Regions from separate parts of the Apilactobacillus apisilvae genome, predicted to be linked through region 2. Evidence: a T-box and tRNA genes for the amino acid it is inferred to sense, from the RefSeq annotation. Region 2 holds a T-box; the other holds one or more tRNA genes.
What was found. A T-box is a leader RNA that pairs with one kind of tRNA and senses whether it is charged. The one in region 2 lies ahead of leuS (leucine--tRNA ligase), so its partner is inferred to be a tRNA-Leu.
Positions count from the first base shown of each region.

Region 1: it encodes a tRNA-Leu, which carries the amino acid that the T-box ahead of leuS (leucine--tRNA ligase) is inferred to sense. The anticodon was not compared.

Region 1 is NZ_CP093362.1:674,190-685,108, reverse strand. It holds gene MOO46_RS03595 (deoxynucleoside kinase) at 1-553, shown strand, start outside; gene serS (serine--tRNA ligase) at 836-2,119, shown strand; tRNA gene MOO46_RS03585 (tRNA-Val) at 2,337-2,409, shown strand; tRNA gene MOO46_RS03580 (tRNA-Lys) at 2,412-2,484, shown strand; tRNA gene MOO46_RS03575 (tRNA-Leu) at 2,507-2,590, shown strand; tRNA gene MOO46_RS03570 (tRNA-Thr) at 2,609-2,682, shown strand; tRNA gene MOO46_RS03565 (tRNA-Gly) at 2,686-2,757, shown strand; tRNA gene MOO46_RS03560 (tRNA-Leu) at 2,778-2,863, shown strand; tRNA gene MOO46_RS03555 (tRNA-Arg) at 2,885-2,958, shown strand; tRNA gene MOO46_RS03550 (tRNA-Pro) at 2,970-3,043, shown strand; gene MOO46_RS03545 (CtsR family transcriptional regulator) at 3,219-3,686, shown strand; gene MOO46_RS03540 (ATP-dependent Clp protease ATP-binding subunit) at 3,703-6,222, shown strand; gene rpoB (DNA-directed RNA polymerase subunit beta) at 6,486-10,082, shown strand; gene rpoC (DNA-directed RNA polymerase subunit beta') at 10,100-10,919, shown strand, end outside.
Region 2 is NZ_CP093362.1:220,319-231,237, forward strand. It holds gene metK (methionine adenosyltransferase) at 1-250, shown strand, start outside; gene MOO46_RS01140 (MDR family MFS transporter) at 313-1,779, shown strand; gene MOO46_RS01145 (class I SAM-dependent methyltransferase) at 1,795-2,352, opposite strand; T-box leader at 2,479-2,689, shown strand; gene leuS (leucine--tRNA ligase) at 2,755-5,175, shown strand; gene MOO46_RS01155 (putative polysaccharide biosynthesis protein) at 5,287-6,942, shown strand; gene MOO46_RS01160 (helix-turn-helix domain-containing protein) at 7,024-7,260, shown strand; gene MOO46_RS01165 (IS3 family transposase) at 7,351-8,346, shown strand; gene MOO46_RS01170 (NAD(P)H-hydrate dehydratase) at 8,381-9,211, opposite strand; gene pepV (dipeptidase PepV) at 9,318-10,727, shown strand; gene MOO46_RS01180 (transposase) at 10,840-10,919, shown strand, end outside.

The sequences.
Region 1 (10,919 bases), 450 kb from region 2:
ATCAGTCGATGATAATGAAATTTTACCTTTGTTTTATAAGGATCCTAAAAAATATGCTTTCTTATTACAAATTTATTTTTTGAATACACGTTTTGATAATATTGAAAAAGCTCAAGATGAAAAATTAAGTGTTATGGATCGCTCTATTTATGAAGATTCACTAATGTTTAGGCTAAATGCTGATATGAAGCGTGCCACTCAAACTGAATCTGATATTTATGATTCATTATTGTCTAACATGATGGAAGAAATACCTGACTCAACATTTCAAAAAAATCCTGATTTATTAATTCACATTAGTATCTCTTTTGATACGATGTTAAAACGAATAAAAAAACGTGGTCGTAGTTTTGAACAAGTTGCAAAAGATCCTAGTTTGTATAATTACTACAAAGACTTAAATGAGCGTTATGAAGATTGGTATAAAAACTATGACCAATCACCCAAGTTGCAAATCAACGGTGATAAGTATGATTTCATGGAAAATGAAAATGACTTGAAAGCAGTTATTAAGCAAGTTGATGATAAGTTAGTAGAATTAAACTTAAAATAGTTGATTATCTAAATTAGATGTAATATTATTAATTTATAGAGTTAAACGCGAAGTATGTTTATTAAGTAGACATTAAGAGATGTGATGGTTGGTGAGAATCACAAGTCGAAAATTCCGACATACGTAAAAGTGGGTAGGTAATGCTACACGGTAAATGGCCGTTATCATTGTACGAGTGTTTAGTTAATTTTTGACTAAGAACTTGGGTGGTACCGCGAAAAGAAGGTCTTCGTCCCAATGGATGAGGCCTTCTTTTTTATTATCCATTGGGAGGTTATTATTATGTTAGATATGAAAATGATTAGACAAAATCCTGATTTTATTAAGGATAAGTTAGCTACTAGAGGTATTAAAGCTGAAACAATTGATAAATTAATTGGTTATGACGAAAAACGCCGTGATTTAATTCTTAAGAGCGAAACTTTAAAAGCTGATAAAAATAAGGCATCTAAAAAAATTGCTGAAGCAAAACGTAACAAAGAAGATGCAACTGATGCAATTAATGAAATGAAACAAGTTGGTTCTGATATCAAACAATTAGATGCTGATTTGGAAAAAGTAGAAAAAGACCAACAAGATTTGGCAGCTCATTTACCAAATATTCCTGCAGATGACGTTCCAGTTAGTTTAACTGAAGAGGGTGCTGTTGAATTACGTAAAATTGGGAAAACTCGTGATTTCAACTTCGAACCCAAACATCATTGGGACATTGGTGAAAAATTAGGAATTTTAGATTTTGATGCTAGTGCTAAAGTTGCTGGTAGTCGTTTTGTTTACTATATGGGTGCTGGTGCTAAGCTAGAACGTGCTGTTTATAATTTCTACTTAGATCAAAATGATAAAGCAGGTTATAAAGAAGTATTGCCACCATACATGGTAAATTCAGCCTCAATGTATGGAACTGGTCAATTTCCTAAGTTCTTAGAAAATAAAGCTGGATTCGAAATTGCTGACAGTGATTTGACAATGATTCCAACAGCAGAAGTGCCATTGGTTAATTACTATCGCGATGAAGTTATTCCAACCGAAAAATTACCAGTTAAGTTTACTGCTTTAACACCTGCATTCAGATCAGAAGCTGGTAGTGCTGGTCGTGATACTCGTGGATTAATTCGTTTACACCAATTTAATAAGGTTGAAATGGTACAATTCACTAAGCCAGAAGATTCATGGGATGCGTTAGAAAGTATCACTGAACATGCTGAATCATTACTTAAATTATTAAAGATTCCATACCATGTAATTACTTTAACTACTAGTGATATGAGTTTTACTGCTGCAATGACTCATGATTTGGAAGTATGGATGCCTGCACAAGGTCGCTATCGTGAAATTTCAAGTTGCTCAAATACAACTGACTTCCAAGCTAGAAGATCTCATATCCAATACCGTGATGAAAATGGTAAATTACAATATGTTCATACATTAAATGGATCAGGACTTGCTGTTGGTAGAACAGTTGCTGCTATTTTGGAGAATTATCAAAATGAAGACGGAACTGTTGATATTCCAGAAGTATTACAACCATATATGCATGGTATGAAGAAGATTACAAAAGAAGACTAATTATTATTTTAAATTTGAGACAATCTCGATGATTGTCTCTTTTTTATAAAAAATTTAAAAATAGGGTAGACAAATGGTCTGATTTTAGATATACTATTTTTTGTTGAGTTTTTGAGATATGCAAAAATATAATTTAAAAAAGTTATTGACTTTCTAAAACTTAAGTGATATTATTAAATAGTTGTCTTGTTAAGACAATTTATCGGAAAGACCTTATGGAGGATTAGCTCAGTTGGGAGAGCATCTGCCTTACAAGCAGGAGGTCACAGGTTCGAGCCCTGTATCCTCCATTGAGCCGTTAGCTCAGCCGGTAGAGCATCTGACTTTTAATCAGAGGGTCGGCAGTTCGAACCTGCCACGGCTCATTACAATTTAAAAAAGCAACTTGCGGGCGTGGCGGAACTGGCAGACGCGCTAGATTTAGGTTCTAGTTTCTATATGGAAGTGGGGGTTCGAATCCCTTCGCCCGCATTATGCACAGCATATACTGCCGACTTAGCTCAGTTGGCTAGAGCGCTTCACTAGTAATGAAGAGGTCGGGTGTTCGAATCATCTAGTCGGCATATGCGGAAGTAGTTCAGTGGTAGAACATCACCTTGCCATGGTGGGGGTCGCGAGTTCGAATCTCGTCTTCCGCTTTTTATATTGTAAAATGCCTGCCGGGGTGGCGGAATTGGCAGACGCACAGGACTTAAAATCCTGCGGTTAGTAATAACCGTACCGGTTCGATCCCGGTCCTCGGCATTTAATTGAATATATTATTTTGCACCCATAGCGCAACTGGATAGAGTGTCTGACTACGAATCAGAAGGTTGTAGGTTCGAGTCCTACTGGGTGCATTTTTTTATTTCGGGAAGTAGCTCAGCTTGGTAGAGCACCTGGTTTGGGACCAGGGGGTCGCAGGTTCGAATCCTGTCTTCCCGATAATCTTTTATAATGAGAAAATAATTTGACTAATTCTTACTTTTATATGAAAGTGGAGATGTAGTTGAGTTGTTTTCTCATTTTTTGTATATGAATAATTCAAAATACTTTTAATTTGAATCATAACTCCGTATAATAAAAGTCAATATTAGTCAAAGATGGGACGGTTATTTATATGCAAGGTAAAAATCTTTCTGATATTATTGAAGCGTATTTAAAGAAGATATTGGCCGACGATGAAAAAGTAGAAATTAGCCGGTCTGACATTGCCAACCTTTTCGATGTTGTTCCATCTCAAATTAACTATGTTATAAAAACTAGATTTACCATTCAAAATGGTTATACTGTTGAAAGTAAACGTGGCGGTGGTGGATATATAAGAATTGAAAAGGTTAAGTTGCTTGAAAATTTAGATATTTTAGATACACTGATTACTGCAATCGGTGATAGTATATCTCAGCGTGAAGGTAAGGCCGTAATTGGCACTTTACTTGCGAATGAACTGATTACTGATAATGAAGCAGAATTATTGATTTCTGCTACTAATAAGCATACTTTATCCATTGGCAATAAAGTTTTTGAAAATAAAATTAGAGCTAAAATTATGATCTCAATATTGAATGATTTGAGATATAAAAGCTAGAAAGTGGGGCTATTTCATGGATAACATTTTTACTCCAAGTGCAAAGAACGTTTTAATTTTAGCACAAGAACAGGCGAAAACTTTTGGACACCAAGCTGTTGGTACTGAACATTTGTTACTAGCTTTAACAATTGAAAAAAATGGTATTGCTTATTCAGCACTACAACAATGTGGTATTTCTGAAGATGATATTAAAGGTGAAATTGAACTTATGATTGGCTATGGTAATTTTAAGGATCCAGATAAGAATACTTACTTACCATATTCTCCAAAGTCACAAAGTATTTTGACAATGTCTGGACAATTAGCTAAAAAGTACGGTTCTATTAAAATTGGAACTGAACACTTATTATTAGCATTGCTTGATACTCCTGATGTTTTATCAAGTAAGGTATTGGGGAGTATGAACTCTGGTGATAGTTCAATTTCTAATATAAAAACGGTATTATTACGCAAGATGGGTGTTTCTGGTAATAATAACAATACTAAACACATTCCATTTCCAGGTTCTAGAGAATCTCGAAAGAAAGTTGGGACACCCACACTTGATTCTTTAGCTACTGATTTGACTAAACAAGCTAATGAGGGCTTGATTGATCCTACAATTGGCCGCGATGGCGTTATTAAACGAGTTATTCAAGTCCTTAGTCGTCGTACTAAAAATAATCCAGTATTATTAGGTGAAGCTGGAGTTGGTAAAACAGCTGTAGTTGAAGGGCTAGCTCGTAAAATGGTTAAGAAAGAAGTTCCAGAAGATATCTCTAATAAGCGTTTAATGATGCTTGAAATGGGAACTTTAGTTGCTGGAACTAAGTATCGTGGTGAGTTTGAAAAACGTTTAATGAAAATCATTCAAGAAATTAAAGATGATGGGCATGTTATTCTATTTATTGACGAATTGCATACTTTAATGGGCGCCGGTGGTGCTGAAGGTGCGATTGATGCTTCTAATATTTTGAAGCCAGCGTTAGCTCGTGGTGAAATTCAAACTATTGGTGCAACTACCTTAAACGAATATCAAAAGCATATTGAAAAAGATGGCGCTTTAGCAAGACGTTTTGAAACAGTTGATGTTCCTGAACCAACTAAGTCAGAAACTAAACAAATTTTGAAAGGGATTCGTGCTAAGTACGAAGACCATCATCAAGTAAATATCACTGATGATGCAATTGATAAAGCTGTTGAATTATCAACTAGATATATTAGTGATAGATTTTTACCAGATAAGGCTATTGATTTAATTGATGAATCTGCTGCAATGGTAAGAATTGATAATTTAGATGATTCTGATAAGCTATCTGAAAAAGAAGCTAAATTAAATGAATATAAAAACCAAATGGAAGCATTAATTGAAGAGCAAAAATTTGAAGATGCAGTTGCTGTTCGTGAAAAAGAGCAGGCACTTCGTTTAGAAATTGAATCTGACGTTTCTAAATTAGAGGCTAAACAACAACAAACTAAGCAAAATCGTGATTACAAGTTAAAAGATACTGGTGAAGATGTTGCTAAGATTGTTTCAGAATGGACTGGGGTTCCAGTTACCAAGATGAAAAAATCGGATGCTAACCGTTTAGTTAACTTAGAAAATATTTTGCATAAAAAAATCATTGGTCAAGATGAAGCTGTATCTGCTGTTTCTCGTGCAATTAGAAGAGCACGTAGTGGACTAAAAAATCCAAATCGTCCAATTGGATCATTTATCTTCTTAGGACCTACTGGTGTCGGTAAAACTGAATTGGCAAAAGATTTAGCTGAAGAAATGTTTGGCTCTAAGGATGATATTATTAGAATTGATATGTCTGAATATATGGAAAAAACTTCAACTAGTCGAATGGTTGGTTCTGCTCCTGGTTATGTTGGTTACGATGAAGGTGGTCAATTAACTGAAAAGGTTAGAAGACATCCTTACTCAGTAGTTTTATTTGATGAAGTTGAAAAAGCTCATCCAGATGTATTTAATCTATTGTTACAAGTTTTAGATGATGGTTATTTAACTGATGCTAAGGGTCGTCATGTTGACTTTAGAAATACAGTTCTTATTATGACTTCTAACTTGGGTGCAACATCTCTTCGTGATAAAACCACTGTTGGTTTTGGTGCCGAGTCTGAAGACCAAGAAGAAAATCAATATAAGGCTATGTCTGCAACTATTAAAGCTCAAATGAAGAAGTTCTTTAGACCAGAATTCTTAAATCGGATTGATGAAACAATTATTTTCCATGAACTTAATAAGAAACAAGTTCAAGAAATTGTTAAGCTAATGACTGCTGACTTACTTGATCGTGTTAGAGCACAAGGAATTAACGTTAAAATGACACCTAGTTCTGTTGATTTAATTGCTGATAAAGGATTTAATCCGGAATTTGGTGCTCGTCCAATTAGAAGAACAATTCAAGCTGAAGTTGAAGATAAACTTTCAGAAGGAATGCTATCTGGAGAAATTAAACCAGGTGATAATATTAGCATTGGTGCTTCTAAAGGTAAGATTAGTATTACTAAAAAAAACGCTGATAATAAAAATGCGGTAAAAATATAATACAAAAAGAGGGAATTTTTCCTCTTTTTTTGTATAACTATTGACTTTGTTTTTTTAAAAGTATACTATACTATATATGTAACTACGAAGTTAAATGTGTGCTGGCGATCTATTGTCCGTCGAGCACGCTTATAATTAACCAAAAATAAGTTTATTTGATTTACTTATTTTGGTTTTTTTTTGCCCATTTTTAGTAAAAATAAGCAAAAAAAGTTAATTGTAATGAAAATGTAATATAATCCTTCGTAGAATATTTTGGAGAGGTGAAGAACTTGGCAGGACATTTAGTTAAATATGGTAAACACCGTATTCGAAGAAGTTACTCTCAAATCAAGGAAGTTCTTGATTTACCTAATTTAATTGAAATTCAAACTGATTCATACAAATGGTTTTTAGATGAAGGTTTGCGTGAAATGTTTAATGGCATTATGCCAATTGACGATTTTCAAGGAAAACTTTCATTAGAATTTGTTGATTACCAACTATTAGAACCTAAGTATACTGTTTCTGAAGCACGAGATCATGAGGCAAACTACTCTGCTCCGCTTCATATTACTTTAAAATTGACCAATCATGAAACTGGTGAAATTAAAACTCAAGATGTATTCTTTGGTGATTTCCCACTTATGACTGATCAAGGAACATTTATCATTAATGGTGCTGAACGTGTTATCGTTTCACAATTAGTACGTTCACCAGGAGTCTTTTTCCATGAAGAAAAAGCCAAAAATGGTCGTCTCTCATACGGGACTACTGTAATTCCTAACCGTGGTGCATGGATGGAATTTGAAACAGATGCTAAGAATCTTTCATATGTACGTATTGATAGAACTAGAAAGTTACCTATCACTGAACTAGTACGTGCTTTAGGATTCGGTTCTGATGATGAAATTACTCAAATTTTAGGTAGTAATGACAGTCTATCACTTACATTGGAAAAAGATGTTCATAAAGATACTGAAGATTCTCGTGTTGAAGAATCATTAAAAGATATCTATGAACGTTTACGTCCAGGTGAACCTAAGACTGCAGACTCTTCTCGTAGTTTACTAACAACTAGATTCTTTGATCACAAGCGTTATGATATGGCTCCAGTAGGACGTTACAAAACTAATAACAAGCTAAGTTTAAAGACTCGTTTATTAGGTTTAACTCTTGCTGAAACTTTAGCAGATCCTGATACTGGTGAAATTATTGCTAACAAGGGAACAGTCATAGATAAAAATGTTATGAAGACTCTAAGTTCATACTTGGATCGTGAAGACTTTAAAGCTTATACATTCAATCCTTCAGAGCAATCAGTTGTTCCTGAACCAATGACTGTACAAATCATTAAGGTTCAATCAGAAACTGATCCAGACCATGTTGTTAATGTAATTGGTAATGACAATATTCCATTAGACTATCAACACATTACTCCTGCCGATATTGTTTCTTCAATTAACTACTTCTTCAATCTACAAGAAGGAATTGGTGAACCAGATGATATCGATCACTTGGGTAATCGTCGTATTCGTTCAGTTGGTGAATTATTACAAAATCAATTTAGAATTGGTTTAGCACGAATGGAACGTGTTGTACGTGAACGTATGTCTATTCAAGATACTAGTACCGTTACGCCACAACAATTAATTAACATTCGTCCAGTTGTAGCATCTATCAAAGAATTTTTTGGTTCTTCACAACTATCTCAATTCATGGATCAAACCAACCCATTAGGTGAATTAACTCATAAACGTCGTCTATCTGCATTGGGACCTGGTGGTTTAACTAGAGACCGTGCTGGATATGAAGTTCGTGATGTTCACTACACTCACTATGGCCGTATTTGTCCAATTGAAACACCTGAAGGTCCTAATATTGGTTTGATTAACTCACTTTCAAGCTATGCTAAGATCAATAAATATGGATTTATTGAAACTCCATATCGTCGTGTTTCATGGGATACTCATAAGGTTACTGATAAGATTGATTACTTATCAGCAGATGAAGAAGATAACTTTGTGGTTGCACAAGCTAACTCTCCATTAGATGAAGACGGTTCATTTTCAAATGATATCGTTATGGCTAGATATAAGTCCAACAATATTGAAACTAAAATTGAAAACGTCGATTACATGGATGTTTCACCTAAGCAAGTAGTTTCAGTTGCGACTGCATGTATTCCTTTCTTGGAAAATGATGATTCTAACCGTGCTTTAATGGGTGCTAATATGCAACGCCAAGCAGTTCCTTTGGTTAATCCACATGCTCCATTAGTTGGAACTGGAATTGAATACAAAGCTGCTCATGATTCTGGAGTTGCCTTAATTTGTAAACATCCAGGTAATGTTGAATATGTTGATGCTGAAGAAGTTCGTGTTCGTCGTGAAGATGGGACATTAGACACTTACAAATTGATGAAATTCCAACGTTCCAATGGTGGTAAAAACTACAACCAACGTCCAATTGTTCGTGCAAATGATCATGTTGATGCTGATGAAATTCTAGCTGATGGTCCTTCAATGGAAAATGGAGAATTAGCACTAGGACAAAATCCAGTTGTTGCATTTATGACTTGGCAAGGTTATAACTTCGAAGATGCCATCGGTATCTCAGAAAGATTAGTTCGTGATGATGTATATACTTCAATTCATATTGAAGAATACGAATCAGAAACTAGAGATACTAAACTTGGGCCTGAAGAAATGACTAGAGAAATTCCTAACGTTGGTGAAGATTCATTAAAGGATCTTAACGAAGAAGGAACTATTCGTGTTGGTGCTGAAGTTCATGATGGTGATATTTTAGTTGGTAAAGTAACTCCTAAGGGTGTAACTGAGTTATCAGCCGAAGAAAGATTACTACATGCCATTTTTGGTGAAAAATCACGTGAAGTTCGTGATACTTCATTACGAGTACCTCACGGTGGTGGCGGTATTGTTCAAGATGTAAAAGTATTTACTAGAAAAAATGGTGATGAACTATCTCCAGGTGTAAATAAGATGGTTCGTGTATACATTGCTCAAAAACGTAAAATTCAAGTAGGGGACAAGATGTCTGGTCGTCATGGTAACAAAGGTACCGTATCTATTGTTATCCCTGAAGAAGATATGCCTTACTTACCAGATGGAACTCCCGTAGATATTTTATTGAGTCCTATGGGTGTGCCTTCCCGTATGAATATTGGACAAGTTCTTGAATTGCATTTAGGTATGGCAGCAAGAAAATTAGGTATTCATGTAAGTACTCCTGTTTTCGATGGTGCTCGTGACACTGATATTTGGGGGGCTGTTAAAGAAGCTGGAATGGCTTCAGATGGTAAATCAATCGTTTATGATGGACGTACTGGTGAACCATTTGATAAACGTGTTGCTGTTGGTGTAATGCACTACTTGAAACTTGCTCACATGGTTGATGACAAGATTCATGCCCGTGCTATTGGACCATATTCACTAGTTACTCAACAACCACTTGGTGGTAAAGCACAATTTGGTGGACAACGTTTTGGTGAAATGGAAGTTTGGGCTCTTGAAGCTTACGGTGCTGCTTATACATTGCAAGAAATCTTAACTTATAAATCTGATGATGTTGTTGGACGTGTTAAGACTTATGAAGCAATTGTTAAAGGTGAACCAATTCCTAAGCCAGGTGTTCCTGAATCATTCCGTGTTCTAGTTAAAGAATTACAAGCATTAGGATTAGATATGAAAGTTCTTGATTCAGATGACAAAGAAATCGAACTTCGTGACTTAGATGGCGAAGATGATGAAGTTGTTAATGTTGATGCTTTAAGTAAGCTTGCTGAAAAACAAAAGGCTGAACAACAAGAACAAGAAAATGCTAAAGCTGACAAAACAAATACCAACACTAAGGAATAAAGAAAGGGGACTATCCATTGGTCGATGTAAATAAATTTTCAAGCATGCAAATCGGTTTAGCATCTTCTGACAAGATTCGTAGTTGGTCATTTGGTGAAGTTAAAAAACCAGAAACCATTAACTATAGAACTCTAAAACCAGAAAAAGATGGTTTATTCGATGAAAGAATTTTCGGTCCAACTAAAGACTGGGAATGTGCTTGTGGTAAATATAAACGTATTAGATATAAGGGTATCGTTTGTGATCGCTGTGGAGTTGAAGTTACTCGTTCAAAAGTACGTCGTGAACGTATGGGACACATTGAATTAGCTGCTCCAGTTACTCATATTTGGTACTTTAAAGGTATTCCAAGTCGTATGGGACTTATTTTAGATATGAGTCCTCGTGCATTGGAAGAAATTATCTACTTTGCATCATACGTTGTTACTGATCCTGGTGATACACCACTAGAAAATAAACAACTTATGTCAGAACAAGACTATCGTCAAAAGAAACAAGAATATGGTAACCGTTTTGAAGGTAAGATTGGTGCTGAAGCTATAAGAACCTTACTTAACAATGTTGATGTTAAGAAAGAAGTTGCTGAATTAAAAGACCAATTAAAGAAAGCTACCGGTCAAAAACGTGTTCGTGCTGTTAGAAGACTAGATATTCTTGAATCATTCGTTCAATCAGGTAATGATTTAACTTGGATGATTATGGAAGCAATTCCAGTTGTTCCACCTGACTTAAGACCTATGGTTCAACTTGAAGGTGGCCGTTTTGCGACTTCTGATTTGAACGATTTATATCGTCGTGTTATTAACCGTAATAACCGTTTGAAGCGATTATTAGATT
Region 2 (10,919 bases):
TGCTGAACCAGTATCTATATCAATAGATACTTTTGGTACATCTGAATATTTAGAAGAAGATTTGATAAGTGCAGTAAGAACAATATTTGATTTGAGACCAGCTGGTATTATCAAGATGCTTAATTTAAAACGCCCAATTTATAAACAAACTGCTGTTTATGGACATTTTGGTAGAACTGATATTGATTTGCCTTGGGAAAAAACTGATAAAGTTAGCGAATTGAATAACTTTTTAAAAAATAATGCTTAATAAAAAAACGATTTATTTTCAAAAAAATAAATCGTTTTTTTTATTTTATTTATGGGGGAAATATGATAAAAAATATTAATAATCGTCATATGATTATGTTAGCGTTATTTATGATGACGTTTGTGGGAGAAATGGATGTTACTATAGTTTCTACAGCTTTTCCTTCTATTATAGGAGAAATTCATGGTGTATCACTTATGAATTGGATATTTTCTATTTTCTTATTAACCAATGCAGTTTCTATACCTATATATGGCAAATTATCTGATCAATTTGGTAGAAAGAAAATACTTATAATTGGACTAACTATCTTTTTGTTAGGAACTATATTCGCTGGAATTTCTAATAATATAGAAACTTTAATAATATTTCGAGCTATTCAAGGAATTGGTGCTGGATCCATTATGCCACTATCTTATACTATTATTGCAGATATCTACTGTATGAATAAAAAGTCTAAAATGATAGGAATAAATGGTGCAATATGGGGAATATCTTTAACCTTAGCGCCTTTATTAGGTGGTCTAATAGTTGATATTTTTAATTGGCGTTGGATATTTTTTTGGACAGTTCCAATTATATTAATGTCAATCATATTAATTAGTTTTAATTTAAATGAAAATTCTAATTATATTAAACAAAAAGTAGATTATTTAGGCATAATATATTTATCTATTTTATTGTTTTCTGTTATGAATTTGATTCAGTTTATTGATTCTTTGTCTGTTAAGATGGATGAAACATATTATTTAATTATTATATCAATTATTTCCTTTATTTTGTTTATTAGAACCGAATATAAATCGAAGAATCCAATTATTCCAATGTCATTATTTCATAACAAGACTTTTATTATACAAAATATAGTTTCTCTTTTAATTAGTGGATTTGTTTTTAGTTTAGAAATATATTTACCAATATGGATACAAGGTATTATGCGACTATCTGCATCTATATCTGGATTGGTTATTACTCCAATATCTATTTTTTGGATTGCTGGTTCCTTTCTATCTGGTTGGCTATTATCTAAAACAAATGCGTTTTACGTAACAATTACCGGTCTAACATGTCTTTTGATATCAGCAATCTTATTATTAAACTTATCAATTTATTTAAGTTTAATAAACTTTGCAGTTATTTCTGGAATTTGTGGAATCGGTTTTGGATTAACGATAACTAATAGTACTGTTATTTCTCAAAATATTGTTGATAATGATAAATTAGGGGTGGCAACTTCTTTTAACAGTTTAAGCAGAATTATTGGTCAAACCTTAATACTTTCTGTTTTAGAAATGGTCACAAATAGAGAAATTAAAATTGGCTCTTTGCATTCTGATTTAGTAAATGCATCTTCTGTTAATGAACTTATGTACTATAAATCTGACCATCAATTATCTTCAAAAACAATATCGTCTTTTAAAGAGATTTTACTTAATTCTCTACATTTAGTATTTTTTGTTTGTTTATTGTTGGTTGTTTTAGCATTAATAATTAATTTCTTAGATAAAAAAGTAAAAAGACGTAGCTAAATTAGCCACATCTTTTTACTTTTTTTGTATAGCTATGAGAATAGGTGGTTCGTTAATCTGATTGATAAACTTATATTCTAATACAGAATATTGTTTTTGATTTAAATTTTTTACAAAACTCAATACACTATTTTTTTCCTCTTTGCCACCTTGATGTCCATAATAAAGCACTAAAACAACTATACCATTTTGTTCTAACAAATATAAACAATCTTTAATGGCTTTTAGTGTAGTATTTGGTTTTGTAATAATATTCTTATTTCCACCTGGTAAATATCCTAAATTAAAAATTGCTGCACTAATGTTTTCTTTTACATATTTTTTAATATTTTCATGTCCAGTATTAAATAGTTGAACGTTTTTTAAATCGTTTTCATCTAATCGATTCTGAGTGATTTGAATAGCTTCTTTTTGTAAATCAAATCCATAAACTTTACCTTTATTTTTAACTAACCTAGCTAAAAATGCAGTATCGTTACCCTTACCAACGGTTGCATCAACAACTATGTTACCAGGTTGAACAATGTTTTTTAATAATTGATGGCTATATCTTAGTGATGGTTGTAATTTGATTTTTATGATCTCCTTTAACTAAATGTTGATTAAATTATATCATTTTATAATATATTAAGATTATTTTATGTAGTCTTGATTTTAAATTTATATACTGGTATATTATAAATAATTAAACTATTAAATAATAAATTGCTGATACGAACTAGTAAATTAATTGATATATTAAGAAACTAAATGGTTGCTGTGAATTTAGATATGAATTTTTTGAACTCATCGTTGAAATTTTAACTGAAATTATTAGGTTAAAACGTTTTCCGCGTTATGGATACTACAAGGGGTTTTGTATTTTATACAAAAAATTTAGGTGGTACCGCGGAATCTTTTCGTCCTATAAGTATTTTTCATATTTACTTATAGGACTTTTTTATTATTTAATAAACTTTATAGGAGGAATTTATAATGCCTTATGATCATCTTAAAATAGAACAAAAATGGCAAAAATTTTGGGAAAATAACAAAACTTTCAAAACAACTAATGATGCTAATAAAGAAAATTACTATGCTTTAGATATGTTTCCATATCCTTCAGGACAAGGCTTACACGTTGGACATCCAGAAGGTTACACTGCTACTGACATTATGTCCAGAATGAAAAGAATGCAAGGCAAAAATGTTTTGCATCCAATTGGCTTCGATGCTTTTGGACTACCAGCAGAACAGTATGCTTTGAAAACGGGTCATCATCCTGGAAGCTTTACTGAAAAAAACATCGAACATTTTAGAGAACAAATTAAATCTTTAGGTTTTTCATATGATTGGGATCGTGAAGTAAATACTACCGATCCTAAATACTACAAATGGACTCAATGGATTTTTGAACAACTTTATAAAAAAGGTCTTGCTTATGAAGATAAGATTGAAGTTAACTGGGCTCCTGATTTTATGGGGGGAACCGTCGTTGCCAATGAAGAAGTTAAAGATGGCAAAACTGAACGAGGTGGATATCCAGTATATCGAGTTCCAATGACTCAATGGGTTCTAAAAATCACTGCTTATGCTGATCGTTTAATTGATGATTTGGATGATTTAGATTGGCCTGAAAGTATCAAAGAAATGCAAAGAAATTGGATTGGTCGTTCTAAGGGTGCAAGTGTATTTTTCGCTGTTGATGGCCATAAAGATGAAAAAGTTGAAGTATTTACCACTAGACCAGATACATTATTTGGTGCTTCTTATATGGTTCTTGCTCCTGAACATGACTTAGTAGATAAGATTACTACTGATGATCAAAAAGAAGCAGTTAAGGCTTATCAGAAAGAAGTTGCTACTAAGTCTGATTTGGAAAGAACTGATTTGAATAAAGATAAATCAGGTGTATTTACAGGAGCATATGGAATTAATCCAATTAATGGAGAAAAACTACCAATTTGGATTGGTGATTATGTACTATCATCATATGGAACTGGTGCTATTATGGCTGTTCCTGCTCATGATGACCGTGATTATGAATTTGCTACTAAGTTTAATTTGTCAATTAAACCGGTTATTGAAGGTGGCGATGTTTCTAAGGAAGCATACACTGGTGACGGTAAACATGTTAACTCCGAATTCTTAGATGGCATGGGTAAAAAGGAAGCTATTGAAGCAGCAATTAGTTGGCTGGAAGAACATAAAGCAGGTCATTCTAAGACTAATTACCGTTTAAGAGATTGGATTTTCTCACGTCAAAGATATTGGGGAGAACCAATTCCAGTTATTCATTGGGAAGATGGCAGTACTTCATTGGTTCCAGAAGATGAATTGCCATTAAAATTACCTGAAGCGAAAAATATTGAACCTTCTGGTACCGGTGAATCTCCATTAGCTAATATTGATGATTGGGTAAATGTTGTTGATAAAAATGGACGTAAAGGTAAGCGTGAAACTAACACAATGCCACAATGGGCAGGTAGTTCATGGTATTATCTAAGGTATATTGATGCTCATAACGATAAGCAACTTGCTGATCCAGAATTATTAAAACAGTGGTTACCAGTTGATTTATATATTGGTGGAGCTGAACACGCTGTTCTTCACTTACTATATGCTAGATTTTGGCATAAGGTACTTTATGATTTAGGAATTGTACCAACTAAGGAACCATTCCAAAAATTAGTTAACCAAGGGATGATTTTAGGTACTAATCATGAAAAAATGTCTAAATCTAAAGGTAATGTTGTTAATCCAGATGAAATTGTTGAAAAATATGGTGCTGACACTCTGAGATTATACGAAATGTTTATGGGGCCATTAACTGAAGCAAAACCATGGAGTACTGATGGATTAAATGGTGCTAATAGATGGATTAAGCGTGTATGGCGTTTAATCATGGATGATAATAACCAATTACGCGATCGTATTGTTACTGTTAATGATGGAAAACTAGATAAAATTTATAATAAAACTGTTAAAACAGTTACTGATGACTACGAGAACTTAAGATTTAATGTTGCTATTTCAAGTATGATGGTATTTGTTAATGAATGTTATAAACAAAATACTTTATATCTAGATTATATGGAAGGCTTCATTAAACTACTTGCACCAATTGTTCCTCATATGGCTGAAGAATTATGGAATAAGATGGGCCATGATGAATCCATTACTTATGCTAAGTGGCCAGATTATGATGAAAGCAAAATGATTGATGACGAAATTCAAATGGTAGTACAGGTTAATGGTAAAGTTAGAGCACATATTAAAGTTGCCAAAGATATGTCAAAAGAAGATATTGAAAAAGTTGCTTTAAATGACGATAAGGTTATTGAATTTACTAATGGTAAAAATGTTCGTAAAGTTATTGTTATTCCAGGTAAAATTGTTAACATTGTTGCTAACTAATTTTAAAAATAAAAAGAGACTTTGTCTCTTTTTTTTATTACTAAAGTTGCTTACTTTATAAATTTTGATTAAAATGAATAGGTCAGACAAATTTGAAAGTAGGACTATTAAATGCAAGAAAGTAAAGAAAAAATAAATAGCGATCGCCAAACGCAAAGCAAAATGTTAAAAGGGTCTTCATGGATGACTGCTGGTAGCATTTTGTCAAGAATCTTAGGTGCAATTTACATTATTCCTTGGAGTATTTGGTTTGGTAATCTATATTTTCAAGCCAATGCTTTATACGTTCAAGGATACAATGTTTACAGTATGTTTTTAATTATATCAATTGCTGGAGTTCCATCGGCAATTGCTAAAGAAGTTGCCCATTATAATGCCCTTAATGAATACGGAATAAGTGTTCGACTGTATAAGCGGGGGTTGGTTTTATCTGTAACAACTGGAATCTTATGCGCGTTATTTCTCTATTTCGGTGCACCATTATTAGATAATGGTAATCCTAATGTAATTCCTGTAATGCATTCATTGTCATGGGCTGTATTAATCATACCAACAATGAGTTTAACTCGTGGTTATTTTCAAGGATTTCAGGATATGGCACCATCAGCAATATCACAATTTGCGGAACAATTATTTAGAGTTATTTATATGTTAGTTACAGCATTTTTTATAATGAAAGTTGTACATGGTAGCTGGATAACTGCTGTTACACAATCAACTTTTGCTGCATTTATTGGTTCTGTTGCTGGACTTTTAATACTAGGTGCTTATTATTTAAAACGTAAAGACTATTATAATCACTTAGTAGAAAATAGTAATAATAAAATTCATGTTAATGCTAATCATCTATATAAAGAAATAGTTAGTCAAGCAGTTCCATTCATCATTTTAGGTGCTGGAATTACTATTTTTCAGTTAATTGATCAATATACTTTCTTTGATATTATGAAGATAGCTACTGATTATCCAATGAGTGTTTTAAACAAACTTTATGCTATCTTTGCTGGTAACGCTAATAAACTAATCATGATTACGATTTCTTTAGCTTCAGCTTTAGCAATTACTGTGGTTCCTTTATTATCAGAAGCCTTTACTAAGAAAGATAAAGATGGAATTAGTCGTCAATTATCGAATGGATTTGTTTTATTTTCCTTTATTATGATTCCGGCTGCTCTTGGGATGACCGCAGTTGCTGGTCCATTAAATCGATTATTTTATGGAACTGGATACAATCATTTATCTGCTAACATATTAGCTTTTTCTTCTGTTATTTCTATCTTATTTGGATTATTTACCGTTATTTCAGCTATGATGCAAGGAATTTCGCAGAATAAATTAGCAGTTAAATATTTTATATACGGAACAATTGCTAAAATAGTTTTCCAAATCCCAATGGTTTTACTATTTGGAACTTTTGGTCCATTAATTTCATCCGCAATTGGATTCTTAGTTGCCGATGGATTAATTATTCGTTCATTAGATAAACAATTTGGTGTTAGAAGTTATGAAATGCTAGAAAAAATTAACTGGATTTTGATATTTTCACTGGTTACCTATATTGTAGCTTTAGCATTTGTTTATTTGGGCAATACAGTTGTTGGTCTATTAATGGAGCCATATGGTAGAGTAGGCAGTGGATTTGTTGTTTCATTAGCAGTGTTAGCGGGAGGCTTTGTATATGTATATCTTGCTTTAAAGAGCCGAGTTGCTGATTACGTTATTGGACATCAATCTGAAAACTTAAGAAATAAATTACACATTAAATAAAAAGGTTAAATCCTAAATAGGATTTTGAAGTGACCCCCAAAAGTTGGACAAGAAATTGTTCGATATTTGGAGGTCATTTTTTTGGTTAAATTTAATAGCGAGTTTAAATTAAAATTAGTATTAAAATATTTATCAGGAATAGGTTCAACTTCGTTGAACCATGAATATGGTATTAAAGGCAGTGCAACATTACTTTCATGGGTACAAATGTATCAAAAATATGGATTTAAAGGTTTAATTGTGAAAAACAGTAAACAATCATATTCTTATATGTATAAATTAAAAGTGCTGAACTGGATGAAACTCCACAAAAGTTAATATCCAGAAACAGCACTTCACTTTAATATATCTTCGCCATCTGCCATATTTATATGGGAATGAAGACTAGAAAACGGGACGCTTAATAACATGAAAATCAAACATCCACTTAAAAAGAATCTCACAAAAGACAATATAAAGCAAATAAGAATTTTGGAAAACAAGAATTTGGAATTATCAATAAAGCTAAAATATAAGACTATTATAGATAAACATGGTCAAACTACAACTATAAAAATAATAAATAGTTTATTTAAAACAACGACACTATCTAAAATTTTAGACATTTTAGGCATTTCAAGAAGCAGTTATTATTATCATAGGAAAGCTACGCTTTCTTCTTTTAAACAAGACATTGAATTAAAAGTTAAGCAAGCAGTAAATGAACATAAGACCTATGGATATCGCAGAATTACTGCATATTTAAATAACAATGGAAAACATGTAAATCATAAGTGTGTACAAAGAATTATGCAGAAGTATAGTCTACAATGTACTCTATTTAGTAAAAGGAAACGCAAATATAATTCATACAAGGGACAAGTAGGACATATAGCATCTAATTTATTGAATGGAAAGTTTAAGTCACAACATTTTGGTCATAAAATAACTACTGATGTCAGTGAGTTTAGATATGGTCATAATTTAATAAATCAAAAGGTTTATTTATCACCAGTAATGGATCTTTATTCAGATCAAATCATTGCATATAATATTAGTGCACATCCAACAGTTAAATTTACTTTAGTGGCTTTAAACAAAGCGTTAAATATTATTAATAATAAAGAAATACAAACTATTGTCCACAGTGATCAAGGGATCCAATATCAAAGTCATGAATGGGTAAACACGATAAAATCATATAATGCGATTCAATCCATGTCCCGTAAAGGGACATGTTTAGACAATGCACAAATGGAATCATTCTTTCACATTATGAAAAGTGAAATGATGAATGTACATTATGATACAAAAGAATCCTTAATCCATGCCATGAAAGCTTGGATTAAGGATTATAATGAAAATAGAATTAAAGAAAAACTAGGATACCAATCACCAAATCAATATTTGGGATTAATATCCTAGAAAAATGTTGTCCAACTTTTGGGGGTCAGATCATTTAACCCTTTTTTTCGTATTTTTTCATAAATTCGGGAATTCTTTGAATAATATGAGTTGGTAAAACTACATATTGATTTTTAGCTAATTCATCGGCAATTGCACTATGTAAAAATACAGCTGATAATACTGCATTATATTCATTAGAAAACTGTGCCACAAAGCCGCCAATCATACCAGCTAAAGTATCACCCATACCTCCGGTTGCTTGTGCTGGAGTACCTCCAGGATTTTTAAAAACTTTTTCTTTATTATAAATTTCAGTGTGATGTGATTTTAATACAACAATACTATCTAACTTATTAACAACTTTCATGTTATTATCTTCATTTTGGTCACTTATTTTAATACCTGAAAGTCGTTGCCATTCCATTTGATGGGGAGTAAAAATAATTTGATTATCAGGTAATGTTAAATCATATTGATTAATCATTGTAATTGCAGAACTATCGATAACTAAAATTTGCTTATTATTAACTAGTTTAAAAACTTTACTTATTATTTTTAAACTATTTTTATTAGTTCCAAGTCCAGGTCCAATTACTATTACATTAAAAGTAGGAATAAGCTTTTCTAGTTCACTATCATCATTATAGTTAGCGAACATTGCTTCTGGAGCATGGTCGTGAAGACTAGTTAAATTAACAGGATCAGTCAAAGTTGTAATTAATCCTGCCCCAGAGTTTAACGCAGCCTCAGTTGCCATAATAATAGCTCCACCAAAATTAGTATTACCACCGATCAAGCCAACTTTACCATAAGTACCCTTATAACTATCATTAGGACGAACTCTTATAGTATTTTTAACCACAGACAAATCTATATTTTTCATTCTGTATCCTCCTAATTAAAACTAATAATTTAATTATAGCATTCTATATTTGTAAAGTTCACTGATAACCGCTAAGATGTAGTTATTAACACTAGGGGGTATATGCATGATAAACTGGAAGAAACAAGCTAAAAAATATAAAGATGATTATTTAAATGATTTGAAAACATTAATTTCTATCGATAGTGAACGTGATGATAATAATAGTAGCAAAGATTTCCCACTAGGAAAGGGACCTGCTGATGCTTTAAAAAAATATTTATCGTTTGGTGAACGTGATGGTTTTAAAACCAAAAATTTAGATAATTTAGTAGGTTATATTGAATACGGTGAAGGTGATAAGACTTTTGCAATTTTAGCTCATGCTGACGTCATGCCTGCTGGTGAAGGCTGGGATACTAATCCGTTTGAAATGGTTGTTAAAGATGGTAATGCTTATGGTCGTGGTGTCTCTGATGACAAGGGACCGGGATTAGCAGCTTATTATGGATTGAAAATTATGAAAGATAATAATATTAAACCTAATTGTAAAATTAGATTTATAGTAGGTACTGATGAAGAAAGTAATTGGACAGGAATGAAACATTACTTTGATTTAGAACCCGAGCCTGATTTTGGTTTTTCACCTGATGCTGAATTTCCAGTAATTAATGGTGAAAAGGGTAATACTACTTTTGAAAATACTTTTAATAATAATCAATCTCAAAATGCAAGTTGTGTATTAAAAAATTTTGATTCTGGATTACGTGAAAATATGGTACCTCGTGATGCTTATGCTGATATTTTAGTAAATGATAAAGACGAAATTAATTCCCAATTCACTACTTTTATGGAAGATAATGATTTAAAAGGAAATTCAGAAATCACTGAAAATGGGATTAAACTACATTTAATTGGTAAATCAGCACATGGAATGGAACCTAAAAATGGAGTTAACTCCGGAACTTATTTAGCAACATTTTTAAGTGAATTTTCATTTACTGAAGATGCCGATAATTTCTTAACGTTTATTTCTAAATATTTGCATAACGACTCAAGAGCTAATCATTTAGCAACAAATTATCATGATAAAATTATGGGTGATTTAACAATGAATGTTGGAATTATGAAATTTAGTCAAACAGACGGTGGATTTATTAATACCAATTTTAGATACCCTAAGGGAATTTCAGTAGAAAATATTGAAGAGCATTTAAACAATGCAATTTCTAAATTTTCAGGTGTTGTAAAAAATACTGATAATATGGTTCCTCATTATGTGGATCCTGCTGATCCAATTGTAAATCGTTTAATTAGTATTTATCGTGATCAGACTGGTGTTAAGAAAGCAGAACCTGAAGTTGTTGGTGGTGGAACTTACGGTAGAATGATGAAGCGTGGAGTTGCATTTGGTGCTTTATTTCCATGGACCGAAGATACCATGCATCAAGCTAATGAGTTTCAACCGATCGATGATTTAATATTAGCGATGTCAATTTATTCTCAATCTATTACAGATTTATCAACTGATAAATAAAAAAGGGAGCTATGGAACTGAAGTTATAATATTGAACAGATAAATAAAAGCACTTTCGATAAAAGTATTATTTTAATTTGGTAAAATAATATAATTCGGAGGTGTTTTTTGTATGACTAATAATAAATATTCATATGAAACTAAACTAGAAGCCGTTCGGCTTCTTAATGAAGGTGTTCCTGGTAGAAAGAT